2 regions of the Bacillus sp. LQ01 genome follow, and region 2 is predicted to be linked to the other one. Evidence: riboswitches for the same ligand, from Rfam matches in the RefSeq annotation. Region 2 holds a riboswitch; the other holds the start of a gene.
What was found. A riboswitch is a leader RNA that binds a small molecule or an ion and turns the genes downstream of it on or off. The one in region 2 is predicted to bind cyclic di-GMP.
Positions count from the first base shown of each region.

Region 1: another riboswitch for cyclic di-GMP. It lies ahead of AC22L0_RS01755 (SpaA isopeptide-forming pilin-related protein); the one in region 2 lies ahead of AC22L0_RS24010 (methyl-accepting chemotaxis protein).

Region 1 covers NZ_JBYEZL010000001.1:302,191-326,447, forward strand. Annotated here, with positions in the region: gene prsA (peptidylprolyl isomerase PrsA) at 1-38, opposite strand, end outside; gene AC22L0_RS01675 (hypothetical protein) at 462-656, opposite strand; gene AC22L0_RS01680 (DUF1878 family protein) at 772-1,107, shown strand; gene AC22L0_RS01685 (HTH-type transcriptional regulator Hpr) at 1,113-1,670, opposite strand; gene AC22L0_RS01690 (YtxH domain-containing protein) at 1,970-2,332, opposite strand; gene AC22L0_RS01695 (HIT family protein) at 2,512-2,946, opposite strand; gene ecsA (ABC transporter ATP-binding protein EcsA) at 3,509-4,252, shown strand; gene ecsB (ABC transporter permease EcsB) at 4,245-5,456, shown strand; gene ecsC (ecs operon protein EcsC) at 5,470-6,177, shown strand; gene AC22L0_RS01715 (YjcZ family sporulation protein) at 6,218-6,361, opposite strand; gene AC22L0_RS01720 (TetR/AcrR family transcriptional regulator) at 6,517-7,098, shown strand; gene AC22L0_RS01725 (hypothetical protein) at 7,101-7,268, shown strand; gene AC22L0_RS01730 (PH domain-containing protein) at 7,348-7,824, shown strand; gene AC22L0_RS01735 (PH domain-containing protein) at 7,817-9,259, shown strand; gene AC22L0_RS01740 (DUF975 family protein) at 9,460-10,113, shown strand; gene AC22L0_RS01745 (hypothetical protein) at 10,338-10,763, shown strand; gene AC22L0_RS01750 (TetR/AcrR family transcriptional regulator) at 11,213-11,749, shown strand; cyclic di-GMP riboswitch class I at 11,922-12,014, shown strand; gene AC22L0_RS01755 (SpaA isopeptide-forming pilin-related protein) at 12,074-17,848, shown strand; gene AC22L0_RS01760 (2OG-Fe dioxygenase family protein) at 18,327-19,064, shown strand; gene AC22L0_RS01765 (SDR family NAD(P)-dependent oxidoreductase) at 19,061-19,807, shown strand; gene AC22L0_RS01770 (DMT family transporter) at 19,896-20,837, shown strand; gene AC22L0_RS01775 (PH domain-containing protein) at 21,068-21,544, shown strand; gene AC22L0_RS01780 (PH domain-containing protein) at 21,537-22,952, shown strand; gene hmoB (heme-degrading monooxygenase HmoB) at 23,338-23,841, opposite strand; gene AC22L0_RS01790 (transglycosylase domain-containing protein) at 23,969-24,257, shown strand, end outside.
Region 2 covers NZ_JBYEZL010000004.1:106,566-114,564, forward strand. Annotated here, with positions in the region: gene thiM (hydroxyethylthiazole kinase) at 1-634, shown strand, start outside; gene thiE (thiamine phosphate synthase) at 650-1,309, shown strand; gene AC22L0_RS24005 (anaerobic C4-dicarboxylate transporter family protein) at 1,424-2,737, opposite strand; cyclic di-GMP riboswitch class I at 3,020-3,104, shown strand; gene AC22L0_RS24010 (methyl-accepting chemotaxis protein) at 3,239-4,981, shown strand; gene AC22L0_RS24015 (non-ribosomal peptide synthetase family protein) at 5,118-7,999, shown strand, end outside.

The sequences.
Region 1 (24,257 bases), on a different contig from region 2:
ACACTTGTTGCGGCTAAGGCAAGCATAGCTTTCTTCATTCAATAAACACTCCTACTATTATGTATTTTTAATTTATCCTACACCGATGAATTTTAGTTCATAAGAGCCCGATTAAGTCTCACTGATACTTTTGCTTTTTTATATTGGTAAAGCGCGCTTAACAGGGCTTACCGTGGCTGAGGATAAAGTTTTGATGAATGTTTTGTTCTATAGTATAAGCAATATGTACAAAATTTAATATATCATATTTCGAACCGTTTTCATATTGATAAAGAAAAATTAACCAGCACGTGTCAGATTTTGAAAGTGTGCCATATTGGGCGTATGCCGCATATACAGAATAGAGGAGGGGATGGGGATGAATTCTCAACTTATTTTATTACTTGTACTGTTTATTTTATTGGTTATTGTAGGTATAATTTGCTTATAGAGGAAAAAAGTGAGGAAGGGGCTTTCCTTCCTCACTTTCCATGAAATATAATTTCTATATAACTAGAAATTAATAAAATTGTTATACATACATTAATAACCCGAAAGACACCGGGCTGGCGGCTCGCAGCTATTTGTTTTCGTTCACACAGTGTATGTGTCATGAAATTCGTGTAAAATATAACAAGAAGTGCGAATGCGACAAAAACAACTGTTATAAGTGTCATGAGGCGAGACCTCCTTTTGGCTAAAATACATATACATATATTGTATCACACGATATTTTGTTCGTGTTACAAAATTCAGAAATAGAAGACTTTGTGTTAGAAAGTGAGGGAGAAAATGGACGTTGTTAGAAGATTAGAACAAGCTGAATACTATGTAGACCTATTATTTAAAATGATTGATGAAGAGAAGTGTCCATTTTATTCTTTGATCATAAAGAAAAAAGCTCGTAAAAAAGATATTGAACGTATACTAAATCTTTGTGAAAAACTGAACGAGCAATATGTAGTGGAGAAAGCAGAAGGGCTTCTTTTGTTCGATGCGCTGTTAGATCAATTTGAAAAAGCGCTTCCACATCAGCTCGAAGTACACGAAACTGCGGAAGCGCTAGCAAAACAAGGTTTATTTAAGCCGCTTATGAATGAATTCTTAAGCATGATTGCGAAAAAATAAATAGATTATTTCTTAACTAACTTTTGATCGGATTCTGTAAAGTTCTCTTCAATATCTTCTAATGATTTCTCAAAAATATCGATAAAGTCTTGTCCGTAAATGTTACGCAGGATTGCAATCAGTTCGATATTTTCTGGGAACTTCCCATAAAAATTACGAAGTGCAAGAGCCCCATTAAACACTGAATTATTTTCAGGATCATACTCTTCCATTAAGCGAAGTAGTAATTCTTCCCCTTTGTCTGTAATTTCAATGTACGTATTTCGTTTATCATCTTCCTTTTTTGAGAATACAAGATAGCCGCGTTCTTCCAGCTTTTTCGAGAAGTTAAACGCTGTTGATACGTGCATAACTCCAAACTTAGCAATCTCAGAAATAGAAGCCCCTTTTAAATGATAAGCGATTGTTAAAATATGATGTTCATTAATATTTAAATCGTAAGGTTTAATCCACTGCTGCCAATCTTTCTCTACACATTTCCATAACGCTTTCGATAATTGAGCAATGCGTTGGCTGAAAATCATCGCTTCTTTTACCGAGTAATCTTTTTCTCCACTTTTCATTTACTCACCCACTTTAACATTCTTTTTTCATTACTATCTATTATGCCAGTAAAATAAAAATTAATAAAGTCTTTTTGTGAGAATTGTGAAAATTTTTCGGAAAAATGACATTCTATACAAATCATGCATAACTATGGAAGCGTTTTATGAGTCGTGAATACATACGTTGTCCTTACATGTTAAGTGATAACATATATTGTAAATGCATAAAAACACGGCATATCTATACGATATGCCGTGTCAAGGTCAATTTATATAAAAAATATTTGTTATATGCAAAAAACTAAGCAGGAATTTGTTTACGCTTTTTCTGGAACAGCTTCTTGTAGTTTCTCAATTGACTTTTGGATGTCCAAAATTTCTTTCTCAATATGGCGCTTGTTTTGAGAAATATCTTGCTTCCAGTTAGAAAGCGTGTCTTGCATGTCATCTTTTAATTCTTGAAACACTTCTTTACCTTCTGAAGCAGTTTCAACAATTTGACGCTTTAATAATTTCGTATCAGCTGTAATATCAGCTAAAGTCTTTTTAATATCATTTCCTTTTTCTTTTAACTTGCCGCGCATGTCTTTACCAGAAGAAGGAGTTGAGAAAAGAACAGCTAGTCCAGCAACTGCTCCGCCGCAAATAACACCTGTAATAAAGGATTTAGCTTTTGACATAAAAGGAGACCTCCTTATTTTTTGTTCGTATTCATGATGGGAAAAATATGCATATCTTTCTTATATGTGCTATGCACAAACAATCATCCCTGAGCATTTTAAGTAAAGAAACAAGCCATGCGGAATTTGATGACTTCAGGGAAGTGGCTTGTTATGTATTACGCCTTCTTATAGTGTCATTATTTCACACTATTTGCAATTGTACTTGCGATGTTTTGTAAATTTTCCATAGTGTATTCATTTTGATGTGATTTCCAAACAGCACCGAAACCATCTTTTTCACCGTAGCGTGGAATTAAATGAAGGTGGAAGTGGAACACAGTTTGTCCAGCTTTTTCACCGTTATTGTTAAGTAGGTTAAAGCCAACTGGATTAAACTCTGCTTTAATCGCATTTGCGATTTTTGGAACGACAGAAAAAATGTGTGATGCGATTTCTGGCGTTAGCGCAAAAATGTCTTGTTTGTGAACTTTCGGAATAACAAGAGTATGTCCTTTTGTTACTTGACTAATATCTAAAAATGCAAGCACATGTTCATCTTCGTATACTTTTGAGCAAGGGATTTGCCCGTCAATGATTTTACAAAAAATACAATTGTCTGCTGTATGATTCATTGATCTCATCCTTTCAAATATCCTTAGCCGTATTTTACCATAATTACATAAGAGAACAAACACGAAAAACAGGAAGCTGACTCAGCTTCCTGTTTTCTGAAGAGGGATTGAAAAAGCATTATCGTAATTTACGTTTCGCAGACACCTCATTTATTTAAGAAATGCACGGTAAATCGGCTAAAGTTTCTGCCGTAGACACCCCATTTTCAAGTGAAATGAATTGCAATCTTTTTTAAAATGAAATTGTTTATTTTTTAAAACAGTATATGCTCTTTCAGAGACACCCCGTTTCGAAAATGAAACAAATGATCTGGTTATGTGTAAATTTCATTGTCCAACTTGGACACCCCATTTCATGATGACTTCACTATGTTGTTGTACTCATCAATTGGTGGTTGCTTTTTCAATGTGTTCCTTCTTCAATAATTATGATGTCCGCTTTCGGAAAAATATATGCTAATAAATTTAAAAATTTTTTTTGAGTACATGGATACTATGTAGTACAGCATAATTTTTGGTAAGATGAATATAGAATGAATACTAATGAAGAAAGTGGTGTCGTATGAGCGAGTTATTGCGTGTAGAAAATGTTACAGGAGGATATACGAAACGACCTGTATTAAAAGACGTTTCGTTCTCTGTTAATAAAGGCGAACTTGTCGGCTTAATCGGTTTAAATGGAGCTGGTAAAAGTACGACGATTAAACATATTATCGGTTTAATGGAACCGAAAAAAGGAACTGTCACAATTAATGGGAAAACAATTCGTGATGATATGACAGCGTACCGTTCTAGCTTTTCATTCATTCCGGAAACGCCAGTATTATATGATGAATTAACGTTAGAAGAGCATTTGAAATTAACAGCTATGGCGTATGGCGTTGATGAAAAACAATATGAAGAACGTGTAGGACAACTACTACAAGAGTTTCGTATGAAAAATCGTTTAAAATGGTTTCCATCTCATTTCTCAAAAGGAATGAAACAAAAAGTAATGATTATGAGCGCATTTTTAGTGGAGCCATCTCTTTACATAGTAGATGAACCTTTCGTTGGATTAGATCCGTTAGCGATTCAATCCCTTCTTCAAATGATGGACCAAATGAAAAAGAGTGGTGCCGGTATTTTAATGAGCACACATATTTTAGCGACGGCAGAGCGTTATTGTGATTCGTTCATTATTTTGCATCAAGGTGAAGTAAGAGCGAAGGGAACGCTATCTGAACTGCAATCACAGTTTAATATGCCAGGTGCAACGTTAGATGATATTTACATCGCGCTAACAAAGGAAGAAGATTATGAATAGCACAGCGTTATGGAAAGAACGATTTCGTCACTTTCTAAAAGAAGTTCGTACATATAGTAAATACGTATTTAATGATCATTTGAAATTTATTTTCGTGTTCATCATTGGTGCGGGAGCGTATTATTACCAGCAATGGTTACAAACGTTAACACCTTCGTTTCCGGCGGCGCTCGTAATGGCAGTATTAATTGGACTCGTGTTAACGGCTGGATCCATTCAAACATTATTAAAAGAAGCGGATCTCGTTTACTTACTGCCAGTTGAAGAAAAGTTAAAACCTTACTTCACAAAGGCATTTCTTTTTACATTTATGATTCAGTTATACATAATCGCAATCGTAGCAGCTGCGCTTGCTCCGTTATACTTCCAACAAATGAAGCAAACAGGAGCGGCTTACATATGGATTGGACTCGCGTTTGTTATCGTAAAAGCGTGGAACTTATTCGTAGCGTGGGAAAAGTCATTTTTAACAGATCAAAATATACAAAGAGCTGATTGGTTCATTCGTTTCATTTTAAACGGCTTATTTGTTTATTTCCTTGTAGAGCGTACTTCGGTTATGTTTATTGGCGGAACCGTCCTTCTCATGGTGTTATACCTCGTAGTACTGCATCAAATGGTGAAGGGAAAGCCGCTAAACTGGGAGTATTTAATTTCTGAAGAAGGTAAGAAGATGATGCTACTGTACCGCATTGCGAATATGTTCGTTGATGTACCAGCATTAAAAGAAAGAGTAGCACGGAGAAAATGGCTCGATTTCATTCTTTCGATGATTGGTGAAAAGCGTACCTATTTATACTTATATACGAGAACATTTTTACGATCTGGTAACTATTTCGGTTTATATGTGCGTTTGCTCGCTCTTGGAGGAGTTATTTTGTACTTCATTCCGTTTTTATATGGACGATTTATCGTAAGCCTTATTTTCCTATACTTAATCGGTTATCAGCTCTTAACTTTATGGAAACATCACCGCATGAAGATTTGGCTTGATTTGTATCCGGTAGGGGGAGAAGAGAAGAAGAAAGACTTTCTTACTTTATTAAACGCGATTCTAATCATAGGGAGCGTAATCTTTACAGTTATATTTGCACTAGCAACGAAAGATTTCATGATGACAGGAATTTTACTTATCGTAAGCATATTATTTAGTATCGGTTTTGTTTACCAATACGGGGCGAAGCGCATTGAGCGTTTAAATTGAAAGGAATGAACCTATGATTACATACGAAGAGAAGGTTATAAAAGAATTGGAGCAGTGGAAAGCTACATTCATGAAAGATTCTTCTATGATGACACGGTTCTCCAAAAAAGTGCAGACGAAAGTGCAACAGCTCATTCCGGCGAAAGTACAAAAGGTACTAACAGAGACGATTCGTATGATGGTGCAAACGATCAGCGCCGGGTCAAACTTTATAAAGCCGAAGCTAAAAGAGACGACATGGTCATTGCAAAGACGAGACGATGAAGTACGTAAAAAAATGGATGAGTACAAAAAAATAGCAGCGGCAGAAGGAGCAGGGACGGGGGCTGGCGGTATTCTCCTCGGTCTTGCTGACTTTCCGCTTCTACTTACAATTAAAATTAAATTTTTATTCGATGCAGCAACGTTGTACGGATTTGATACGAGTAAACAAGAAGAGCGTCTTTTTATCCTTCACGTTTTTCAGCTTGCCTTTTCAAGTGACAATCACCGAAAAGAAATATGGAAAGCAATTGAAACGTGGGATACAGAAAAAGAAAATCATATGGACTGGGAAAAGTTCCAAACAGAATACCGAGACTATATCGATTTAGCAAAAATGCTTCAGCTCGTCCCGGTAATCGGTGCCCCAGTCGGCGCATATGCGAACTATCAATTGCTGCAAAGACTTGGAGAAGTGACGATGAATTGTTATCGTATGCGATTGCTGAATAGGGATTAAAAAGAAGGCGTCCTACATGTGTAACGTAGGACGCCTTTTCTTAGAAGCCAAGTCCGATATAGCTAACTCCAACTATAATCAATACGATAAAAAGTACAATGATTAATGAAAATCCGCTCTTACCAGCTTGTCCTGCTTCACCGCCGCCATTACCACCACTACCGCCATTACCGCCAAGTCCCATATGATATCCTCCTTATTGTTATATGTTGCTTTTACTTTATAACTTTCTGTATTTTCTGATAAACACCTTCTGTAGTGCTAACTAAATTGAAAATCATTTCGTTTTGTTTTATAATTTACTTACCGACCGGTAAGTAAAAATAAGTGAGGTACAGTATGACGAAGAATTTACAAACATCGCAAAACATTGTAGAGGCATCATTTAAACTTATGGCAGAACACGGCATTGAGAAGATGAGTCTTTCCATGATTGCGAAAGAGGTAGGTATTTCAAAACCGGCTATTTATTATCATTTTTCTTCTAAAGAAGCGTTAATCGATTTTTTATTTGAAGAAATTTTCTCTGGATATCATTTCGTGAGTTATTTCGATAAAGAGCAATATACGAAAGAAAATTTTGCAGAAAAGTTAATTGCTGATGGTTTACATATGCTCTCTGAATATGAAGGGCAAGAAGGGATATTACGCGTTATCAATGAATTTATCGTAACTGCATCGCGAAATGAAAAGTATCAGAAACGCTTATTTGAAATACAAGAAGATTTCTTAAATGGTTTCCACGATTTATTGAAGAAAGGCGTAGAACTTGACGTAGTGTCACAACATGAAACGGAAGAAAATGCTCATACGCTAGCACTCGTGATTGATAATATGAGCAACTATATGCTCATGGGATTCCAGTTAAAGTATAAAGAAATTTGGATTCGAAATGTGAAAAACGTCATGAAGGAGGAGTAAAGATGAAAATGCAAAAAAACTGGTGGCTCGGTTTTCTTGGATTTATTGGGGTTTATAAAATACCAGGTATGATTGAAGCTTTTCAAGCGGATGGAAATTGGATGAAGTTAATCGGTTTCATTTGGCTACTTTGGTTCGGATATTTTATTCCTGAGAAGAAAGAAGATTGAATTTCAATTTTCTGTAAAGTTACGTAAAATATAGATTGAGAGTATTCATATATTAGATTACTAGATTTGGAGTGGTTACATGGATCCATTGAAAAATGAAATTCACCCTGACATGGTCAAGGTGTGGAAAGTTCGTGCTGTAATTGAAGAAGGGATCGGTATACTCGTTATTTTAGCTTACCTTTTCCTCATGATAAAGTTTGATTGGTGGGCGTGGATTTTGTATGTGATGATTGGGCTAACAGTTGTGTTCGCACCATTTGCGTACTTCTTATTCCCGAAACTACGTCAACGTTATTACAGCTATCAACTAAATGAAGAAGAACTTGAAATTCAGCATGGTCTTTTTGTCGTAAAGCGCGTATTAGTACCGATGATTCGTGTGCAGCACGTAACGATTGAACAAGGACCAATTATGAGAAAATATGGCTTAGCAGAATTACAGATTTCAACGGCAGCAACTTCTCATAGCATCCCAGGTTTAACGATGTATGAAGCTGAAATGTTGAAAACGAAAATCGCAGAATTAGCGAAAGTGAGTGATGAGGATGTATAAAAGGCAGCATCCAATCACGATGTTATTAGAGTTAAAAATAACAGACTTTATACCACTCATTATTTTTCTTTTTAGCTTAAGGGGAAAGTTTCCATTTTGGTATTTAGTTCCTATTGGCTTTGCGTTAATCACAATTATTTCAGCTATCGTAGGCTGGTATTACAAAGTATACTGGGTCGAAAATAACGTATTACATGTGAAACAAGGTCTCTTTGTGAAAAAGGAGAGCTACTTAAATAAAGAACGTGTTCAAACAATTAATACAAGTTCTAACGTACTATACCAAATGCTCGGTTTGAAAAAAATTCAGATTGAAACAGCTGGCGGGGGCGATGAAGCAGAAGTTAGCTTAGCTGGAATTACGGTAGAAGAGGCGACGGAGCTTATTACTTTGCTAAATGAGCCAACTCCAGAAGTGAAAGCAGAAAAAACGTTAGACGAAGCAGCAGAAAATACAGTAGAAAAAGCAATTGTTACAGAGGAAAAACAAACGACAGAGTACAAGTTAACGTGGAAAGAGATTTTAATAGCGTCTGTTACATCTGGTCAATTTGGAGTATTGTTCTCTTTAATCTTTTTCGTTTATCACCAAGTAGATGAGTATATTCCGAAATGGATAAAAAATAGTGTGACGTCATATGTAATGGACCACGATATATATGGCTGGATTTACATGGTAGCTATTTTACTTGTCGTTTCTTGGATGATATCTACAATTGGCTACGCGTTAAAACACGGTAACTTCACAGTGAATCGAAAAAATGATGAAGTCCGTATTTCGCAAGGGTTACTGGAGAGAAAAGAACTCGTACTAAAATTGCACCGCATTCAAGGGATTACGATAAAAGAAGGCATTTTACGCCAACCGTTCGGTTATTGTGCTGTGCAAGTAGAAGTCATTCAAAGTGAAGGGAAAGAAGAAAAAGTTACACTGCATCCTATCATTCGAAAAAATCGAGTGCAACAATTACTCGCGCATTTACAATTACCATACGAACTGAATGCAAATATTACTTCGTTACCAAAAGCAGCATTGCGCCGCTATCTCATTGATAGTTTCATCTTTTTCGCTATGCTCGCAATCCCGCTTACTGGAATAAGCGTATACTTTGAAAAGTATTACATCATGTGGGCATTACTACCGCTCGCAATCCTTATCTTTACACTTGGCTACGCAACATTTAAAACAAATGGCTACAGTGTTAACGGAGAACAAATTACACTTGTCTATCGTAGCGTCGGAAAATATACAGGACTTATTAGAAGAAGACACGTCCAATCAATGGAGAAGACACAATCATATTTCCAGCGCCGTGCGGATTTATGTACGTATAAGTTTTCGAGTGCATCATCTAGTTATAAAATAGAGCATACGAGAGTAGAAGATGCGGAGAGAATGCAGGATTGGTATAAGAAGAAAATAAATGAGATGTAACTTGAGAAAGCTTGCCTATTATGAAAGGCAGGCTTTTTTGTTATAGGGAAAAGAGTCGTTTAATCCATATATTAGTACAACTACAGCACACATGTATCAATACGTATGAAAAAAGGTAATATGCTTCTGTTTTAGGAAAATATGTGGGATTTTTGATATAAATGGTATAATAAAATGGAAATAGTATTAGGAGGTTATATATGATAAGTCAGTTGAAAAGAGAAGCACTTGATGCATTAAAAGGAAGATGGGGACTAGCGGTAGGGGCAACCTTATTAATTGGAATCCTTATTGGAGCTGTTGAAATGCTAACAACAGGTATTTTCTCGATATTTTGGGGTTGGGAAGAAGCAAGTGATTCACTTACAGTAAGTATTATAGTAATGCTTGTTATTGGTCCATTAACAATAGGTGCCTATTATCTTGTTTTAAATGCAATTCGTGGGACTGATGCTCGCATTGGTCATATATTTAGATGGTTTAGCGATGGAAGTAAGTTGATGAAGTCGTTTTTAACATATTTACTAATGTATGTCTACTTGACTCTATGGACATTACTTCTTATTATTCCAGGTATTATTAAATCATTTTCTTATTCTATGACATATTTTATTTTGAATGATCATCCAGAATATACAGCGAATCAAGCGATTACTGAGAGTCGTCATATGATGAATGGACATAAAATGGATTACTTTTTACTATGCTTAAGTTTCTTAGGTTGGTTCATTTTAAGTATTCTTACTGTAGGAATCGGTTTCTTATGGTTAGCACCTTATTTCTACGCGACATCAGCCGCATTTTATGAAGAGATTTCAAAAGAATATTATAAAAAAGAAGGCACTACTTTCTAATAAAACATATAAACTATCTACCCTAAAGAATGTAGGGAGCAGATAGCAGATGGTTTAGGTGTTTTGATATTTGTCCTATTTTCGGGATTCACTTCAGGATAAGGTATAGATTTTTATATAGAAATGCTACCCTCTATGTTTTATCATAGAGGGTTATTTTTTTATGTAAAAATGATAGGAAATAATGAATAATATATGTAAAGAAAAAAGCGAGGTGAATGAGAGTGAGCAAATTTTTAATACCGTATTCATTTTCTATATTAAGTTTCTTTATTTCAGCAACAGCACTTGATTTATATGATAGGATGGGAAACGATAGTGAGCTGGTTTCGCCGAACATAATTGGAAAGATAATTCAATCTACTGCGCAAATGGGAGTCCTTACATTGTATTTCGGAGTACCTATTATTTTAGGTGGCTGTCTACTTGGTGAGCTATTGTTTAGAGGTATCATTTTACGATTTAAACTAAGCTATATTATATCTTTATTATTATATCTATTTTTAGCTTTTAGTATTGTTTTCGTAACGGTAGGCATTCCAACTACATATGAAGATTCTAATACATTTTTCATGGGGATAACTATGATTTGTGCTGTTACATTCTTTGTGAGTCGGAATATATGGGAAAACAAGTTAATAATGGAGTGACAAAATGAAATACACCTGTCCATGTTGCGGATATAAAGTTTCACTTTATTGGATCAGTTAGAAAACCGACTAGTGAAGATGTGAAGGATGCTAGTTGGCAGCGAATTTGTTAAGTAAAATGTTATTACTCAATTTAATGGGAGTAATAACATTTTTTATTTAGTACTGAAAGAATTACTGCTGTCTTAAAGTAATAAGAAGGAATAAATCGGTAAATTTTATTAATGGATATATTTTCAATAAATACAAAAGTATAGATGTATAGTCAGCTTTGTGTATTTAATGTTATCATATTGAATGATATGGAAATTTTTAATAGAATAAGTAACTAAAAATTCAAAGGTAATGAAGCTTTTGTTGTATAAAGAAAATACTTAGTAGTAATCAACAATATTAAAAATAAGATTCGTATTTATATAAATTTAGTAGAAATGGGGTTTTAAAAAGGAATGAGTATAAGCATAACGCGGCAAAAGATTTTGGCGGCCGCTTCTCAAATTGTACAATGTAAAGGGGTTGCTAAATTAACTTTAGAAGCAGTGGCAAAAGAGGCGGGTTTAAGCAAAGGTGGATTATTGTATCACTTTTCAAATAAAGAAGCTTTAATAGAAGGTATGATAGTCCGAGGGGTAGAGGATTATGAAGGGGCCATTTACAATAAAGTAGCGGAAGACTCAGAGAGGAAAGGGAGATGGGTTCGCTCTTTTGTAGAGGAAAGATTAAGTAATGAGAGAAGAACAGAAGAGTTGTCTAGCAGTATGATGGCAGCACTCATGTTAAAACCTGAATTACTTGAGCCATTACAACAATCATTTCAGCAACTGCAAAAAAATATAGAAAATGATGAGATAGATTCAGTTTGTGCAACAATTATTAGATTAGCAGCAGATGGATTATGGTATTCGGAATATTTAGGGGTTGGAAGACTAAGCCCCGAGTTAAGAGAAAAAGTGATTCAAGCTCTTATTAGTAATTCATATAAATAGAATATACTAACTATATAATTTAAAAATGATTCACCATTGCTTCTTTAATGTAGTGGTGAATTATTTTTTTTATTAGAAAAATAGAACAATTTTATAGAGTATTGAATTATAACCGTCCAGACGGTATAGTAATATTTGGTTTAAGAGGAAAATGAAACAAAAAAAGAATAAAAGATATTTTTAGCACACTATTCGAAAGGATAGGCCGCAAAGCTTAGAGTCTACGGTAATACATATTGGTTACTAAGATCGTCTGGTTGCACATTTTTGATGCAACCGGACGGTCTTTTTTTGTTATATAAATATAAAAAATAGGAAGGAACTATGCAAATGAAAAGTACTAAAAGACATATTTCAATGGTTTCATTAGTTTTTCTAGTATTATTTTCAGTGCTGAATGTGTGGGCTCCAGTTATTCAAGCTGCTGTGATGAAAAGTCCAGTGGACGAAATTAATATTTCCCGTACTGATGGCACGACATCTGAACCATATCAAGCCTCAGATGGTATGAAAGTAGAAGTGAAGTGGTCAGCTAAAGAAAAAATAAAAAGTGGAGATCAATTCACAATTGATATGCCAAAAGAGTTTCGAAAAGACCTTATGAATATGAGTTTTCCTTTAAAAGATGCTGAAGGAAAAACAGTTGGTACATGTGAGATGAAAAAGGGTCTATTAACGTGTACTATGGGTGATTACGTAGAAGGAAAGAACAACATTAAAGGTTCTTTATTCGTAGAATTCTACTTTGGTCTAGAAGCATATGATGGTGTTAAAGAAATTCCATTAGAATTTAACGTTGATGGTCAAATCGTAAATAAAGAAGTAAATGTAAGTAATACGACAGAGAGACCGAAGCCACAACCCAATACGGAAAATCTATTGAAATGGGGTTCTTATAATCAAGAAGATCCGTCTATTGCTGATTGGCTTGTATATGTAAATGCAACTGGAACAGAAATGCAAGATCTTAAATTAACAGATACATTAGGACCTGGGCATGAGTTAATTACAGACAGCGTAGTATTAGAAGAGGCTGTATTTGAAGATGGTTATGCACCAACAAATATTAAGCCAGCAAATTTATCTAACATTAAAATAAATGCAACAAAGACTGGATTTACAATTGAATTTCCAGACAGTTCAAAAGGCTATATTTTAAGATATAAAACAAAGGTTACAAATCCTGCTGCAAAACCTCATAAAAATACTGTGAAATTAGAAGGTAAAAATATTAAAACTGAAGAAAAAGTAGGACAAGTATTTGTGAGTGGTGGGGGAGGATCTGGTTCAGGTGACAATAATCCACCTAGCATTGAAAAAAATATAGTTGATGAGAATGGCAAGCTTGTAGAGAATGAGCAGCTAACACAAATGGATCAAGTTATTCAATACCAAGTTGGTACACATATACCGAACGATCCTTCTAAATACACATCTATGGTAATTAGTGATGATTTAGAAGATGTTTTAGAAGTATTAGAGGCAAAAGTGTATGATAAAAATGGCCAAGATATTACTTCTAAAGGGACGTTAAATATAGATAAACAAAGAAGTGAAGTAACATTTACGTTTGGTGAGAATTTTGATTATAAGTCATATGAAGACCAGATAATTAATCTTAGTATCAAGGCGAAAATTAAAAATAATGCAGACTTATCTTCTTACGTAGATAAGCAGATTCCTAATAAAGCGGAATTACATTTTGATGATAAAACATTAACATCAAAAGAAGTAACTATTACACCGCCTGAAGCTCCAAAAGATGGTACAGTATCGCTTCATAAAATAGATTCTGAGAATCCGAACAAAGGGTTAAAAGGTGCCGAATTTGAAGTTCGAAATAGTGCAAATGAAGTTGTTGCAAAACTGACAACGGACGAAAAAGGTTTTTCAGTACCTCAAACTTTAGCTCCTGGGACGTATAAAGTTTATGAAACAGTAGCACCAGAAGGATATCAAAAATTAACAAGCCCAGTAGAGGTTACACTTCAAGCTGGAGAAACAAAAACAATTGAAATTAAAAATACTGTGCAAAAGGGTCAAATTGAAATAAAGAAAATTGATTCGGAAAATGGTGAAAAACCATTAGCAAATGCAGAGTTTGATATAGTAAAAGACGGTGTAGTAGTCGAACATATTGTTACAGATAAAGATGGTAAGGCAATCTCTAAACCGTTAGCACTAGGAAAATATATTTTAAAAGAAACGAAAGCGCCTGAAGGCTACCAATTAAAAGAAACAGAGTTCGAAGTAAGTGTAACAGGGGACAGCATATTCCCAATACAAGTGGAAAATGCAATGGTAGACAAAGGTAATATAGAAATTACAAAAGTGGACAAAGAAAACGGAGCAGTATTAGCGGGTGTCGAATTTGAAGTCCAAGATGAGAAAGATGAAGTAGTAAGAAAAGTAGTAACAGATAAAGATGGAAAAGCAAATGTTTCAGATCTATCAGTAGGAAAGTACAAATTAGTAGAGACGAAAAGCTTACCAGGTTATAAAAAGCTAACAGAACCAGTACCATTTGAAATAAAAAAAGGTATGACAAAAGCTTTAGCAATAAAAGTAGAAAACGAGCAGTTAGACAAAGGCTCAGTAGAAATTACAAAAATAGATAAAGATAGTCAAAAAGTATTAGAAGGCGTAGTCTTCGAAGTGCAAGATGAGCAAGGAAAAGTAGTAACAGAAGTAAAAACAGATAAAGATGGTAAAGCAAAAATCTCTGATTTATCAGTAGGGAAGTACAAATTAGTAGAGACGAAAAGTTTACCAGGCTACAAAAAGCTAACAGATTCAGTATCATTCGAAATTAAAAAAGGTATGACAACAGTCCTATCGTTGAAAGTAGAAAATGAACAGTTAGATAAAGGTTCAGTAGAAATTACAAAAATAGATAAAGACAGCAAAAAAGCATTAAAAGGCGTAGTTTTTGAAGTGCAAGATGAAGCTGGAACAGTAGTAAAGGAAGTAAAAACAGATAAAGATGGTAAAGCAAAAATCTCAGATCTATCAGTAGGAAAGTACAAATTAGTAGAGAAAGAAAGTTTACCGGGCTATAAGAAACTAACAGATCCAGTATCATTTGAAATCAAAAAAGGCATGACCGAAGTTCTATCATTAAAAATAGAAAATGAAATGGTAGATACGGGAAATATAGAGATAACAAAGATAGATAAAGATAATAAAGCACCGTTAGCGGGAGTAACATTCATCGTCCAAGATGAAAAGGGTAATGAAGTTACAAAAGTAACGACAGATAAAGATGGAAAAGCAAATGTTTCAGATTTACTTGTAGGAAAGTATGAATTAGTAGAGGTAGAAAGTTTACCTGGTTATAAAAAATTAGAAAAACCAATATCATTTGAAATCAAAAAAGGCATGACCGAAGTCCTATCATTAAAAGTAGAAAATGAAATGGTGGATACAGGGAATGTCGAGATAACAAAAATAGATAAAGATAGTAAAGCACCATTAGAAAATGTTGTATTTGAAGTACGTGATTTAAAAGGAAAAGTAGTTGCGAAAGTAACAACGGATAAAGAAGGAAAAGCAAACGTTTCAGATTTATCTATCGGGAAGTATGAGTTGGTGGAAGTAGAAACACCGGCAGGATACAAACCACTAGAAAAGCCAATTTCATTCGAAATTGAAAAGGGTAGAGTAACAGCGCTAAAGCTAACAGTAGAAAATGAATTAGTGGATACAGGAAATGTAGAAATTACAAAAGTAGATAAAGAAAATAAAGATGCTTTAGCTGATGCAGTCTTTGAAATTCAAGATGAAGCAGGACAAGTAGTCGCTAAAATAACGACAGATAAAAAAGGACAAGTACAAGTTACTAATTTATCAGTCGGCACATACAAGTTAGTAGAAGTAAAAGCACCAAAAGGATATAAACAATTAGTAGATCCGATTACTTTCCAAATTGAAAAAGGCATGACAAAATCTCTTGCTTTAACAGTAGAAAACGAAATGTTAGACAAGGGAAATGTAGAAATCACAAAAGTAGATAAAGATAATCAAAAAGCATTAGAAGGCGTAGTCTTCGAAGTACAAGACGAACAAGGAAAAGTAGTAACGGAAGTAAAAACAGATAAAAATGGTAAAGCAAAAATCTCAGACTTATCTGTAGGAAAGTACAAATTAGTAGAGAAAGAAAGCTTACCAGGTTACAAAAAACTAACAGAGCCAGTATCATTCGAAATCAAAAAAGGTATGACAGAAGTCTTATCATTAAAAGTAGAGAATGAACAGTTAGACAAAGGCTCAGTAGAGATTACAAAAGTAGATAAAGATAGTCAAAAAGCATTAGCAGGTGTAGTCTTCGAAGTACAAGATGAAAAAGGCAAAGTAGTAACAAAAGTAACGACAGATAAAGAAGGAAAAGCAAAGATTGCTGATTTATCAGTAGGAAAATATAAGCTAGTAGAGGTAGAGAGCTTACCAGGATATAAAAAACTAGCGAAATCAGTATCATTTGAAATCAAAAAAGGTATGACAGAAGTCTTATCACTAAAAGTAGAGAATGAACTAGTAGACAAAGGCTCAGTAGAAATCACAAAAGTGGATAAAGATAGTCAAAAAGTATTAGAAGACGTAGTCTTCGAAGTGCAAGACGAACAAGGAAAAGTAGTAACGGAAGTAAAAACAGATAAAAATGGTAAAGCAAAAATCTCAGACTTATCTGTAGGAAAGTACAAATTAGTAGAGAAAGAGAGCTTACCAGGCTACAAAAAACTAACAGAGCCAGTATCATTCGAAATTAAAAAGGGTATGACAGAAGTTCTATCATTAAACATAGAAAATGAAATGGTAGATACGGGAAATGTAGAAATTACAAAAATAGATAAAGATAATAAGGCACCGTTAGCAGGTGTAGTCTTTGAAGTTCAAGACGACAAAGGCAAGGTAGTAACGAAAGTAACGACAGATAAAGCTGGAAAAGCAACAGTTGCAGATTTATCAGTAGGAAAGTACAAGTTAGTAGAAGTAGAGAGTTTACCAGGCTACAAAAAATTAGAAAAGCCTGTACTATTTGAAATTACAAAAGGTATGACAAAATCTTTAGCGTTCACTGTAGAAAATGAAATGGTAGATACGGGGAATGTAGAAATCACAAAAATAGATAAAGACAGTAAAGCACCATTAGAAAATGTTGTATTTGAAGTACGTGACTCAAAAGGCAAAGTAGTTGCGAAAGTAACAACGGATAAAGAAGGAAAAGCAGACATTTCAGATTTATCTATTGGAAAGTATGAGTTAGTAGAAGTAGAAACACCAGCAGGCTACAAACCACTAGAAAAGCCAGTTTCATTCGAAATTACAAAAGGTATGACGAAAGTCTTATCATTGCAAGTAGAGAATGAACAGTTAGACAAAGGTTCAGTGGAGATTACAAAAATGGCCGCTGAAAGCAAGGAAGTCTTATCAGGAGCTGTGTTTGAGGTTCATGATGAAAAGGGAAAAGTAGTAGTGAAAGTAACAACAGATAAAGATGGAAAGGCAAAAATCACAGATCTATCTGTAGGTAACTACACACTAGTAGAAGTAGAAGCACCAAAAGGATATGAAAAATTAACTAATCCAATTCCATTTGAAATTACAAATGGAATGATAAATGCAGTTCAATTAGAAGTATTAAACAAATTGAATCATTTAGCGCCACCAGGCCCAGAAACACCAGATCCAGAAAAACCTGGAACACCAGATCCAGAAAAACCTGGAACACCAGATCCAGAAAAACCTGGAACACCAGATCCAGAAAAACCTGGAACACCAGATCCAGAAAAGCCTGGAACACCGAATCCGGAGAAACCTGGAACACCGAATCCAGAAAAGCCTGGAACACCGAATCCGGAGAAACCTGGAACACCGAATCCAGAAAAGCCTGGAACACCAAATCCAGAAAAGCCTGGAACACCAAATCCAGAAAAACCTGGGACACCAGATCCAGAAAAGCCTGGGACACCGAATCCAGAGAACCCTGAAAAAGAATTACCGAAGACAGGGCAGAAAATGCCTGTGGAACCATATATGGGAGCACTTCTTGTAATGATGAGTTTTGGATTACTCATATTAGGTAGAAAACAGCAGAGATAATAAAGGTGAAAAGGTATCCTCAAAGTATTTGAGGATACCTTTTTTAGCATAAAAAAAAGCATCTAGCAAAAGTACTAGATGCAAATAAAAACACAAGGGAAGACAAAATTCTTCCCTTTTCCCGTATGTAATTATATCAAAAAATTTATAAAAAACTAGCTATATTTAAAATATAATTTTTAAAAAAGTTATATACATAAATAATTGCAATACGCGCAGTTTTATCTTTCTGAAAAATCTATTTCTTTATTTTTGAATATTAAGACTAATGTTGATAAATCTTCAGATAATTAGAAAAAATACCCGAAAGGATATATAGTATTGCTTAATAAATAATTTTAACGAATTACGTATATTTCATTTGGTGTATTAATTGAATATCATAATTTTTAATTTTATTAAGCAAGAATCTCGGTTACTTATTGCATTTCTAACATAGGGTGAGATAGAAAAATACAATAGTGTGGAGGTTTTTATAATGACGTTTGTTCTTAGTAAAATGAGTGGCTTTAGCATAGAAGAAAAGGTACATGAATTTGAATCTAAAGGATTCCTTGAAATCTCAAATGAAATCTTTTTACAAGAGGAAGAGAATCATCGTCTATTAACACAAGCACAGTTAGATTATTATAATTTGGAAGATGATGCATACGGTGAATGCCGTGCTAGATCTTATTCAAGGTATATAAAGTATGTTGATTCACCAGATTATATTTTAGATAATAGTAATGATTACTTCCAATCTAAAGAATATAACTATGACGATGGCGGGAAAGTTAGACAGTTCAATAGCATAAATGATAGCTTTTTATGTAATCCTTTAATTCAAAATATCGTGCGCTTCGATACTGAATTTGCATTTAAAACAAATATAATAGATACAAGTAAAGACTTAATTATAGGTTTACATCAAGTAAGATATAAAGCTACTAAAGAAAGACCATCTTTTAGTTCACCTATTTGGTTACATAAAGATGATGAACCAGTAGTGTTTTTACACCTTATGAATTTAAGTAATACAGCTATTGGTGGAGATAATTTAATAGCTAATTCTCCTCGGGAAATTAATCAGTTTATAAGTTTGAAGGAGCCTTTAGAAACTTTAGTATTTGGACAAAAGGTCTTCCATGCCGTAACGCCACTTGGAACAGAATGTAGTACGGAGGCTTTTCGTGATATTTTATTAGTAACATTTTCTTATAAGGAGACAAAATGAGAGAGAATAAAATAATTATGATTTCTGGAGCCAATAGCGGTATAGGTCATGCTTGTATAAAATACTTTTTAGAAAAATCATTTCATGTAATAGCGCTTGATATTAATAATAATAATTTAATAGATTATATGAAAACAGATATGCCTTTGAAAGTAGTGCAAATTGATTTAAGTAATAGCGAAGCGATTCATAATCTTTTTACTCAATTAGATTTAGAAAAGCTTTCTCCTGATATATTAATAAATGCAGCTGGTATTCGAGAGATAACACCTGTTTTACATTTATCCGATGATATGTTTAAAAAAGTAATTGATGTAAATTTAGTAGCCCCATTTATCCTTTCTAGGGAAGTAGCGAAGCGATGGTGCGAATCGAAAATAAAAGGTTGTATTGTGAATATAGCATCGGTTTCTGGATTAATGGCTGAACCAGAGCGAGCTGCTTATGTTGCATCAAAGCATGCTTTAATCGGATTGACTAAACAGATGGCTATGGAATTTGGAAAGCAAAATATAAGGGTGAATAGCATTTCTCCCGGTGTTATTAGAACTGAACTTACAGAAGAATACTTTAGTAATACAGCCTTGATGTCTATGATAAAAAGTAATCAATCTTTAGATACTTGGGGGTTGCCGCAGGATATTGTTTCATGTATTGAGTACTTGATTTCTGATCAGGCCCGCTTTATTACTGGTTCTAATTTTGTAATTGATGGTGGTTGGACTGCTGGGAAAAATTTATAATTGAGTGTTTTTGAGGAAAAGCACCTGTCCTTTTTTAGGCTGGTGTTTTTCTCACTATAAACCGAGTTTTTATTGGAGGGGGATTAATTTGCTTCAAAAAAGTTTTAAGCAAGAGAAAACGGTACCGGCTTTAAAGATGATAGCATCAATGGTTATCTTTGGATCAGTTGGATTTTTTTCAGTTCAAACAAACTTACCTTCGTTTGAATTAGTGTTTGTAAGGTGTATTTTTGCGACAATATTTTTAAGTGTATGCTGGTTGCTTACAGGGCAATATAAACAAGATAAATGGGAACGAAAAGAAGTTATTCAAGTTTTAATATGTGGCTTTTTCTTAGTATTTAATTGGGTTTTCTTATTTAAAGCCTTTGAAAATATGTCAGTTACAATTGCTATCTCGGTTTATCATCTTGCACCAGTAATTGTACTGTTAATTGGAAGTATCGTCTTTAAAGAAAAATTAACATTAATATCTATCATTTCAATAGTTGTGTGTTTTGCAGGAGCTTTATTAATTGCTGGTATCGATGGAAGTTTCTCTGTCGGTTCATTAATGTCTTCAGGTATGATATGGGGATTTCTTGCAGCTCTCTTTTATGCATTTACAACTTTATTTGGTAAAGGGATTAACAAAATGAGTGCGTATGCAATGACATTTTTACAAACATTCTTGGGGATATTTCTTTTAATACCATTTATAGATTTAGATGCTTTTAGTGGCCTCACTCAAAGTAATTGGACATATATTATAGCTACTGGTTTTATTCACACAGGGATAGTATATTATCTGTTTTTTGATAGTTTACGCTATTTATCTACAAAAACAATCTCAATATTAGTTTTTTTGGATCCGGCAGTGGCAATATTATTAGATACTGTACTTACTGGATTCCGTCCAACTTTAATGCAAATAACAGGAATTCTTTTTATTTTTATTGGTATGACTTTAACATTAAAAAAATCTAAAGATAAAAAACTGAGCCAAAAAGAAAAGCGAATTGAAAGCGATGCTAGTATATCTCAACAATAATGAAATATATTGTGTATAAAACGATAAACCTTACATGAATCATGTAAGGTTTATTTTAGTTCAATATAATTCATATTTATAATATATAATTTTCAAAACTGAGGTATGTTTTTCTTTAATATGCTTTTGATTCATATATTTTTATTTGACTATAAATTTACAAAAATGTATATGAAATCTTATTTTTTGATAATATATAAGTAATAAATTCATAGAATTGGAGTGATGAGATGCAGCCGTTAGAAAGGGAGATTCATTTTAATATGCTGAAAGTGTGGCGAATTCACGCTTTAATTGGGACGGCAGTTATACTAACAGTCGTAATTGCGTATTTCTTTTTTATGATTAACTTTAACTGGTGGGGCTGGTTGTTTGGACTATTAGTAACAGGAGCTATTACATTTATTCCACTTGATTATTTTGTGTTTCCAAATTTACGTCAGCGCTATTATAGTTACAGATTAAATGAAGAAGAGATTGAGATTCAAAAGGGAATGTTCGTTGTAAAACGCGTACTTATTCCGATGATCCGTGTGCAGCACGTAACGATTGAGCAAGGGCCGATCATGAGAAAGTATAATTTAGCAGAATTACACATTTCAACAGCCGCAACTTCTCATAGTATTCCAGGTTTAACGAAAGAAGAAGCAGAACAGCTAAAAAGACAAATTGGAGAACTTGCGAAAGTGAGTGATAAGGATGTATAAGAGGCAACATCCGATTACGATATTGTTAGGTATTAGAGTTGCGAGTTTGTTGCCACTTATTATTCTTGTTTTATTTAAACCTGATGAACAAGTGGAACCTTGGTATTTATTTTATCTTTTCCTTCTGGTTGTTTTATTCATCATGGCTATTTTTTCAGCAATTAAATGGTATTTTAAAGTGTACTGGATTGAGAATAATATTTTACATATAAAGCACGGTGTTTTTGTAAAGAAGGAAAGTTATTTAAATAAAGAACGTGTGCAAAATGTTAGTACGTCTTCTAATGTCATTTATCAGATGCTTGGGCTTATGAAGTTAAATATAGAAGTAGCGGGTGGTGGTAGTGAACCAGAAGTGATGTTGGCTGGTATTAAAGAAGACGAGGCAAAACATTTAATCTCTTTATTACATAAGAAAGAAACTACTGTAAAAGAAGAAATAGAAGAGGAAGAAAGCAAGACGGTTTATCAGTTAACAGCGAAAGAGGTTTTAGCAGCAGCGATTACATCTGGTCGGTTCGGACTAGTGTTTTCTGGACTGGTACTTCTTTACACAAAGTTTGATTTTGTTCTTCCTGAAGGATTCACAAGTAAAGTAGAAGGGTATGTGATGGGAAACGGTGTTTATAAACTAATTGTAATAGCATTAATTTTAATGGCAATTTCATGGATTATTTCCACGGCTGGATATGTGTTGAAATATGCAAACTTTAAAATTGAGCGAAAAGGGGAAGAAATTCGTATCGTTCAAGGGTTATTTGAAAAGAAAGAGTTTGTCTTAAAATTGCACCGAATTCAAGCGATTACTGTAAAAGAATGTATGCTTCGCCAGCCATTTGGTTATTGCGCTGTTGAAGTGGAAGCAATTCACAGTATTGGAGCAGCAAGTAATGAAGTGATGCTGCATCCTTTTATGAAGAAAAAAGATGTACAGCACCTGCTCACATATTTAGAGTTACCTTATGAAATTGAAGCGGAGATCGCTCACTTACCAAAAACAGCGTTGCGTCGTTATTTCATTATGGGCTGGTTAATAAGTATCATACTCACAGTTCTAATTGCTAGCGTAAGTATATATTTAAAACAATATATTGCGTTATTTTTTATTTTACCGTTATTTATCGTGTTTTCGTTACTTGCGTATGCTAGATATAAAAGTGGCGGTTATGAATTAAGAGAAAATCAACTAACGGTTGTATATCGTAATTTTTCGAAATATACAGGAATAATGCGAAGAAGACATGTTCAAGCAGTAGGTTATAATCAATCGTATTTTCAAAGAAAGGATGAATTATGTACAACTCTTGTAGCGGTAGCGGGGCGGGGTTATGAAGTAAAGCATATGAGAAAAAAAGATTCATTTCGTATATATAATTGGTACAAAGAAAAAGGAAACACCGGTGTGTAATGGTGTTTCCTTTTTGTGTCATGATTTGTCGATAAGTCGATATATTCGAAGAAACGCTGATATAATTCGAGTTGCGCTGATATATTCAGAAAAACGCTGATATAATTCGAGTTGCGCTAATATATTCGAAGAAACGCTGATATAATTCGAGTTGCGCCGATAAATTCGAAGAAACGCTGATATAATTCGAGTTGCGCCGATAAATTCGAAGAAACGCTGATATAATTCGAGTTGCGCCGATAAATTCGAAGAAACGCTGATATAATTCGAGTTGCGCTGATATATTCAGAAAAACGCTGATATAATTCGAGTTGCGCCGATAAATTCGAAGAAACGCTGATATAATTTCACATACCGCGGTTTCCGAACTCCAAACTCAAAAAAATTAAACTAACACATCAAAAGTAGTCACAAAAGAAGGGCGAGAGAAAATACTCTTTTGCTGTTCCGCATGTGGATGCGCTTGAGCCTGAGGTTTTCCTTCTGCTTGCGTGGGACGTTTTTTATGAGCGTTTTCGAATGAACGTGATTCTGTCCAGTCTTTAAAGTTTTGCTCTGTTTCCCACATCGTTAAGATGACATATGTATCGTTACTTAATGGACGTAGAACACGGATCGCTTGGAATCCTGGTTCGTTTTCGATAAGGCCTGCGCGGTTTTTAAAGCGGTTTTCAAATACAGGGCGACCTTCGTCTGTTACAGAAATGTTGTTACAAACGATATAGCCAGGTTGTCCTTTAAATTCGCCGACAGCATCTAGTACGTCATACTGAAGTGAACCTTCTACAGATTCTTCTGTATTTTCTTTATAAAACATATTTTTCTCATCATTTTTTGCAGTGAAATGTGCTTGTTCTAGAGGTGTTTCGTATGAAATAATAGCCTTCATTTTAATGCCCCCTTACTAGTTTGTTTCTATTATATCAACTCTCTTAAAAAACTTCGAAGATTATATACATAAAGATACTTCTTTTTCAAATAATAAATGTACCATCATTTGGAAAGAAGGACGATGTATGAAGAAAGTAAAGTGGACTTTATTAGGCGGCGTCGCAACGTTCGTAGTAGCGATTGTACTCTATAAACTTATCGTGTTAGCTGGTGGCTATATGATGGATGAAAAGCAGCTCGTTTTCCACTCTTCATCACGTATCGTTGACCAGAAAGGGAAAGAAATTACGAAATTATACGTAGAAAATAGAGACCTCGTACCGATCGAGCAAATTCCGAAGTATGTGCAGCAGGCGTTTGTTGCGGTGGAAGATTCTCGTTTTTATGAGCATCAAGGGATTGATTATCCGTCTA
Region 2 (7,999 bases):
TGGAGCGTTAGTATTAAATATGGGGACACTTCGTCCTGAAGAAGTAGAAGCGATGTTACTCGCGGGTAAATCAGCAAATGCGAACAATGTGCCAGTACTATTTGACCCAGTTGGTGCAGGAGCAACTTCGTATCGAACAGAAGTTGCGAGACATATTCCAGCCGAAATAGATTTAGCAATTATCCGCGGAAATGCGGCTGAAATAGCAAATGTTATTAATGAGAAATGGGAAATTAAAGGGGTAGACGCTGGTACTGGAAATGGCAATGTTGTAAGTATTGCAAGGCAGGCAGCAGATGAACTAAATACAGTTGCGGTCATTACTGGAAAAGAAGATGTTGTTACAGATGGAGAGAGAACTATTGTTATTCGAAATGGTCACCCTATTTTAACGAAAGTTACGGGAACAGGTTGTTTACTAACTTCTGTAATAGGAGCATTTGTAGCAGTGGAAAAAGATTATGTAAAAGCAGCAGTAGCCGCATTAACGTTTTATGGTGTAGCTTCGGAACTGGCAGCTGCTAAGGCGGTAGAAAAAGGGCCTGGTAGTTTCCAAATTGAATTTTTAAATCAATTAGCGAATACAACTTCAGGTGATATTGAGAAGTATGGGAAGATTGTGGAGTTAGAGTAAGAGGGAGTGAAAGAAATGGCACGCATTGAAATAGATAAAATGTCTAAGCTATTGCAAGTGTATTTTATTATGGGAAGTAATAACTGCACGAGGGATCCTTTAGCTGTATTGAAAGAAGCGTTAGATGGTGGAGTGACACTTTTTCAGTTTCGCGAGAAGGGGGAAGGTTCTTTAATCGGAGAAGATAGAGTGCGCTTTGCAAAAGAATTGCAGACGCTTTGTAAGGAATATAGTGTTCCTTTCATTGTAAATGATGATGTAGAATTAGCCATTGAATTAGATGCAGATGGTGTTCATGTTGGACAAGATGATGAAGGAATTACATCTGTTCGTGAAAAAATGGGAGATAAAATTATCGGCGTATCTGCTCATACAATTGAAGAAGCACGCTTTGCAATCGAAAATGGAGCGGATTATTTAGGTGTTGGTCCTATTTTCCCAACGAGTACGAAAAAAGATACGAAAGCGGTTCAAGGAACGAAAGGATTAGCTTATTTTAGAGAACAAGGAATTACAGTGCCAATCGTTGGTATTGGTGGGATTACAATTGAAAATACAGCGGCAGTTATAGAGGCGGGTGCGGACGGTGTTTCAGTTATTTCAGCAATTAGTTTAGCGGAATCTGCGTATGAAAGTACGAGAAAATTAGTTGAAGAAGTAAAGAGAAGTTTGTAGGGAAGGAAGTGTAGTATTTTAAGTGCTACATGAAGAAATAGACTGCCCAAAATTTAAACAAATATTTGATTAAAAAAGCACAAACCTTTTTAAATAAAGGTTTGTGCTTTTTCTTTAAAACATAATTGAAATTAAGAGCATTCCAATTCCGATAGAAGTAAATGTTGCAATTAGGCCCGGAATCATAAAACTATGATTTAATACGTATTTACCGATACCTGTTGTACCAGTACGGTCAAAGTTAATGGCAGCAACGATTGTTCCATAGTTTGGAATGAAGAAATATCCATTTACTGCAGGGAACATCGCAATCAGTAGCGCTGGTGGAATACCAAGAGATAGTCCAAGTGGCATTAAGGCACGAACTGTTGCTGCTTGGCTGTACAGTAAAATAGATAGAATGAATAGTGCGATAGCAAATAGCCAAGGTGCACTTGTTACTAAATGCTGAATCGATCCTTGAATCATATTTAAGTTTCCATTAAAGAAAGTATCTCCCATCCAAGCGATACCGAAAATAGCAACAACTGCTGTTGCTCCTGCTTTAAAGACGTTACCAGATACAATGCTTTCTACATTTGGTTTACAGAAAATAATAATAAGAGCCGCGATAGTTAACATAACCATCTCAATTGTGTTCGGCATAGAAAGACGGGCTAACTTCCCACCAACTATCCATCCTGGACGAAGTGCTTCAAATGAACCAAGAAGTACAACAAGGAAGGTTCCTACAAGGAAAAGGATAACTGATAATTTTGCGCCCTTTACACCTACAAATTCTTTTTTCTCTTCAAGCTTAGGAATTAATCCTTCTTTTAATCGTTTTAAGTATTCAGGGTCTTCATTTAATTCTTTTCCCATCTTACTAGCAACAAATGCAGCTATCATACAAGCGATGAAAGTAGAAGGGATACTTACTTTTAAAATATCTAATAAGGTGATTTTATAGTCAGCTAACATTGCTAAAAGTGCAACTGTTGCAGCTGATATAGGACTAGCTGTAATTGCTTGTTGGGAAGCAATTACGGCAATTGACATTGGTCGTTCTGGTCTAATTCCGGATTCGCGAGAGACTTCAGCGATAACAGGAAGTACAGAATAAGCAACGTGACCAGTTCCTGCACAAAGTGTAAATAAATAAGTAACAATTGGAGCAAAGAATGTAATGCGTTTTGGATTTTTTCGTAATGCCTTTTCAGCTAGATGAACAAGGTAGTCCATTCCTCCAGCGGCTTGCAAAGCACCAGCAGCTGTAATTACTGCCAAAATCATAAGCATTACATCGATAGGAGGCGCCGTTGGTTGTAAGTGGAAGACAAAAACGAGTATTGCCATACCAACTCCACCCATTACTCCTAAACCAACTCCGCCTAGGCGTGCACCAATAAAAATACAGAGTAACAAGGTAAGAAATTGTAGCCAAAACATGATAAACTACCTCCGAAATTCATTAGTTAAGATATATTCGAATAGTTTAATTTGAATGAAAATTAAATAAATACCCGAAGAAATCCTTGTTATTTATACATTTTTTATTATATAACATAAAAAAAGTAACATTCACGTACTTTTTGAAATTATTTTGAAAAAGCAATGCGTTAAAAATTTGTATTTATATCTCTAAATAAGTAGACATTTTGATTTATATGTTGTAATCTTTGAAAGAGAATAAATTAATTCTCATAGAACTCCCATATCGTTCAACTCGTTCAGCGAGAAAGGCAAACTGATGGAAACATGAGGACGCAAAACTACAGGAGCTAAGGTCGAAAGGCTACGCTAGCCAGTTACCGGACGGATAGGGTTGGTCTTTGCCAATGCTTTTACATTGGCTTTTTTTTATTCTCGAACATATTGAGAAACATTTTCAAACAAAATATTCATATATTTTGTTTTTTTGTTTATGTTGATTAAGGAAGGTGGATATTAATGAAAAAATATTGGCATAAGTTATCGTTCCTTCAAAAGAACGTCTTATTAACCGTACTAGTTATTTTGACGCTTGTTGGAAGTATGGGTGCGTTAAGTTTCAACATGTTTCAAAATAGTATGATGTCTTTATTTGAAAGGCAGTCTATTGAAACAGGAGAAATAGTATTAAAAAAATTGGATTTAGAGTTAGTTAGAGACATGGCGAAAGATCCTACAGCCGAAAAAGTGAAAAAAGAAAAGTTAACAGAGAAATTAGATGAAGTTTCAAAAGAATTGAAAAGTGTTGGACAAACGTATGTTACAGGAGCAAAGCCGAATGAAAAGCGAGAATTACAACTCGTTGGTTTGACTACAGAGTTAACAAATGCATTCCCTATAAAGACGGGAGATTATTATGAACAACCCGCTCATTGGATGAAGGCATACGATAAAGTGATTGATACGAAAAAGGCACAAATGACAGAAGTATATGAAGATGAAATAGGTTCGTGGGTGACAATATTAGAACCAATTACGGATGGAGAAAACAATATTGTTGCAATTATTGCGGCTGACTTAGATGCTTCCATTGTTCCTATTACAAAAGAGAAGTTTATGATACAGGGTTTACTCTTTATCATTATTTCATTAGCAATTGCGACTATTACTCAATTCTTTATCGTGCGTCACTCGTTAGCTCCATTAAAAGATTTACGAGAAGGGTTACGTAAAATTGGTGAAGGTGACTTAAGTGTTAAATTAAAAGAAAGACCAGATGATATTGGAATTATTAATGTTTATTTCAATAACACGATTGAAAAATTTAAAGGGATTATAGATAAAGTAAGGCAAACTGCTGAGCAAGTTTCTTCTTCTTCACAAGAATTGTCGGCGAGTACAGAGGAAAACAGCATGGCAGTTCAAGAGATTGCAAGTTCTATTGAAGGTTTAAGAGTAGGGGCACAGTCTCAAAAAACTTCAGTACAACAATGTTTAGGAATTGTACATGGAATGGAAGATAAGGTAGAAGAAATAACTGGGGCTGCAAAACAAGTTGCGGTTGCTTCTGAAGGTATGGAACAACATTCAATTGAAGGTAATGAAGTGATTGGACAAATTATTAATCAAATGAGTTTAATCCAAAATGCAGTACAAGATTTATCTTCCATCATTTATTCGTTAGAAACAAGGTCAAAAGAAATTAGTGATATCGTAACTGTAATTACAGGTATTTCAAATCAAACAAATTTATTAGCTTTAAATGCTTCTATTGAGGCTTCACGTGCTGGAGCAGCTGGAAGAGGGTTTGCAGTTGTTGCTGATGAAGTACGAAAATTAGCAGAACAAACGGAAGCGTCTGCAAAAGATATAGCGAAATTAATTGGTGAAACACAAGCTGAGACAGAAGATGCTGTAGTTTCCATGCAAAAAGGTTCAAAAGAAGTAGAAACTGGAATTTCGCTTGTTCAAAGTAGTGGAGATTTCTTTGAAAAAATCTCAAAATCAGCGCAATCTGTTACAGATCAAGTAAAAGCTGTTTCCGGTAATTCGAGTGACATTTTACAAAATAGCCAGAATATTGTTCAAGTCGTAAATGAATTATCACATATTGCAAATACTTATGCCAACAGCAGTAGTAATGTTGAAGAAAGCATGAAAGAGCAAGAAATATCAGTACAAGATATTGCAGAATTAGCGACTTCTTTAAGTTGGCTTTCTCAGGAATTACAAGAGCTTATTGGTGAGTTTAAAAGCGAATAAGGAGAAAGTTCAATTCTAATCAAGGGGGTATCTCCGCTACTGATTATGAATTGAACGAATCTGCCCTTTAATAAGGGATGAAAAAGGTGTGAATTTTCACACCTTTATTATATTTAAGAGAGGAATTTACATAAATATGAAATTAGCAATTTCTTATAATGAGATGGTAAAAGAATTTTTAGGAAAAGTAGAAGGAAGTATTAAAATACCTAAAGATGTGCAAGGAACAGAACTTAGGATAAAAAGGAAAACGGAACTGTTTTCAAATTTGACTCACATTGTAGATTTAATAGGAGCGACTGCAACGTGGTTATATCATATTTCTAAAGAAAAACATATTGTCGTGCTTTATCATGTAAGAGGAAATTTATTTCCAATTACTATTGAAGTTTCTAATTTTCTCTCCTATGAAAGTTTAAATTTACAAATTGAAGAGCAACTGGAGCAAATTAAAGAAATGAATGAGGAAGAAATAGAAGAGTTTCAAAACGGTAATACATTATATGAAATGTCACCTATTATTATTGGTGAAACATATTATGAGCTAAAAGACACGAATACATTACAATTTGTATTTAGTAAAAATATGCAAAGTGTAGAAATAATATTTAATAGTGTTAATTGGAAAGAGACAACGATTACTCGTTATGCACAACAAATACAAGGTGTTTTAGTTGATATATCACAAAATACTAATAAGTATATAAAACATTTTAATATTATTACAGAGGCCGAGATGGCACTTTATAGTCAAGTGAATGATACGACAGCAGTATATCCTGAGAAAAGTATCGTCGATATGTTCTATAATACTGTTGCTCAATTTCCAAATCGTATAGCTTTATCTTCAAGGGAAGGTACTTTAACTTATGAGGAGCTAAATAAAAAAAGTAATCAAATAGCTCATATGTTAATTAAAAACGGCGTCCAATTAGGAGACTATGTTGGAATATTTATGAAACGTAGCATAGACACAGTAGTAAGTATGGTAGCTATATTAAAAGCTGGTGCAGCGTATGTTCCGATTGATCCAGATTATCCGGAAAGTAGAATACAGTACATTATTCAAGATAGCCAAGCGAAAGTTATATTGATGAAAGAGACGCCTATAACATGTGATGGGGTTCAAACAGTTTCATTGTATGATAGTGAAACTTATGAAGATATAGATGTAAAGTTGTCTATTCATTGTGATGATGTAGCTTATATGATTTATACATCGGGTTCAACAGGGAATCCAAAGGGAACGATGTTAGCACATAGAGGCGTTGTTAATCTGTACACTTGGATGAAAAAGCAATATGAATTGACAGAAGAGGATGTATTTGCTCAATTTCCTTCCTTTAGTTTCGATGCTTCTGTATGGGAGTCATTTGCTTCTTTATTCTGCGGAGGAAACTTGTATGTACTATTAGAGGAAGAGCGATTGTCTGTAGAGGCATTTGCAAATGCAATCTATAAAGTGAAAGCAACTTCAATCTTGGCATTAGCAACAATTTTTGTTCGACAAGTAGCAACTTATTTAGCAGAAGAAGATATATATAAGCTAGCTTCCCTAAAAAGAATTGCGATTGGTGGTGAAATGTTACCTGTAGAGGTTATTAAATTGTGGAGAGAAAGAATAGGTACAAATGTTGAAATTTATAATGTATACGGACCGACAGAATGTACTGTAGTGACGACAACCTATAAAATACCTAGTCAGTTAAATGAGGATGTTGCGAGTATTCCCATTGGTAAACCATGTGCTAATTATCAAGTTATGATTTTGGATGAGAATATGAATCTTTGTCCAATTGGTGTACCTGGTGAATTATATATAGATTCAGTGGGATTAGCAAAAGGGTATTTTAATAAGCCTAATAAAACAATTGAAGCTTTTATTCCGAACCCTTTTAATCCTATAGTTAATATATATAAAACAGGTGATATCGTTAAGTTGCTAGAGGATGGAAATATAGAGTTTTTACATCGGAAAGATGATCAAGTAAAAATTAGAGGACATCGTATTGAACTAGGAGAAATCCAAAGTAAAATTTCTCAAAATCATAATATAAAAGAAAATGCTGTTTTTGCTAAGAAGAGTAAGGAAGGTAGCCAATATTTAATCGCGTTCTATACAACTTTAAATAAAAAAGAAATACCAGAATTAGTTTATCAGTTACAAGAGCAATTACCAGATTATATGGTGCCATCTAAACTAATTTATATTAATGAATTACCACTTACACCTAATAAAAAGATTGATGTTAAGAAGTTAGCTCAGTTAGAAGAAAAGTATGAACCGGTTCGGCTACAAGAATATGTTGCACCTTCTAATAAAGCAGAAAAACAAATAGCGAACGCCTGGGCGGAAGTATTAGGAATTTCAAAAGTTGGAGTGCATGATGATTTCTTTACAATTGGTGGACATTCATTAAAAGTATTACGAGTCTTAACATTGTTAAAAGAAGATTTCTCACATTTAACAATTCAAGATTTCTTTAAAGAAAGAACGATATATGGATTAGCTCGAATTGAGCGAGAAGTAAAAGTAGAGAAAGAAGAAGTATTTCGTGAATATAAAGTGATTCACGAGCCAGATACTATCACGTATGCAAACGTTTTGGAAGAAACCCAGATTTCAAATGTCTTTTTAACAGGAGCTACTGGTTATTTAGGATCACACATATTATATGAATTGTTGAGAGATACATCTGCTACTATTTATTGTTTAGTAAGACCAACCAAAGATGTGCAGCAAAGAATTATAGATACATTAACAGGCTACTTTAATGATATATGTGAAGAATGGTTACAGCGTATACAGGCCGTAGCTGGTGATCTGGGAGAAGAGTATCTTGGGATGAGCGAAGAAGAATTTATGTTCATCAGTTCTAAGATGGATACGATAATTCATTGCGGTGCAGATGTAAGACATTTTGGAGATGTAAAACAATTTGAAAATATAAATGTCCAAGGAACTAGCCGTATGCTAGCATTAGCGGAGAAAGGTGCTACATTCCATTTTATTTCTAC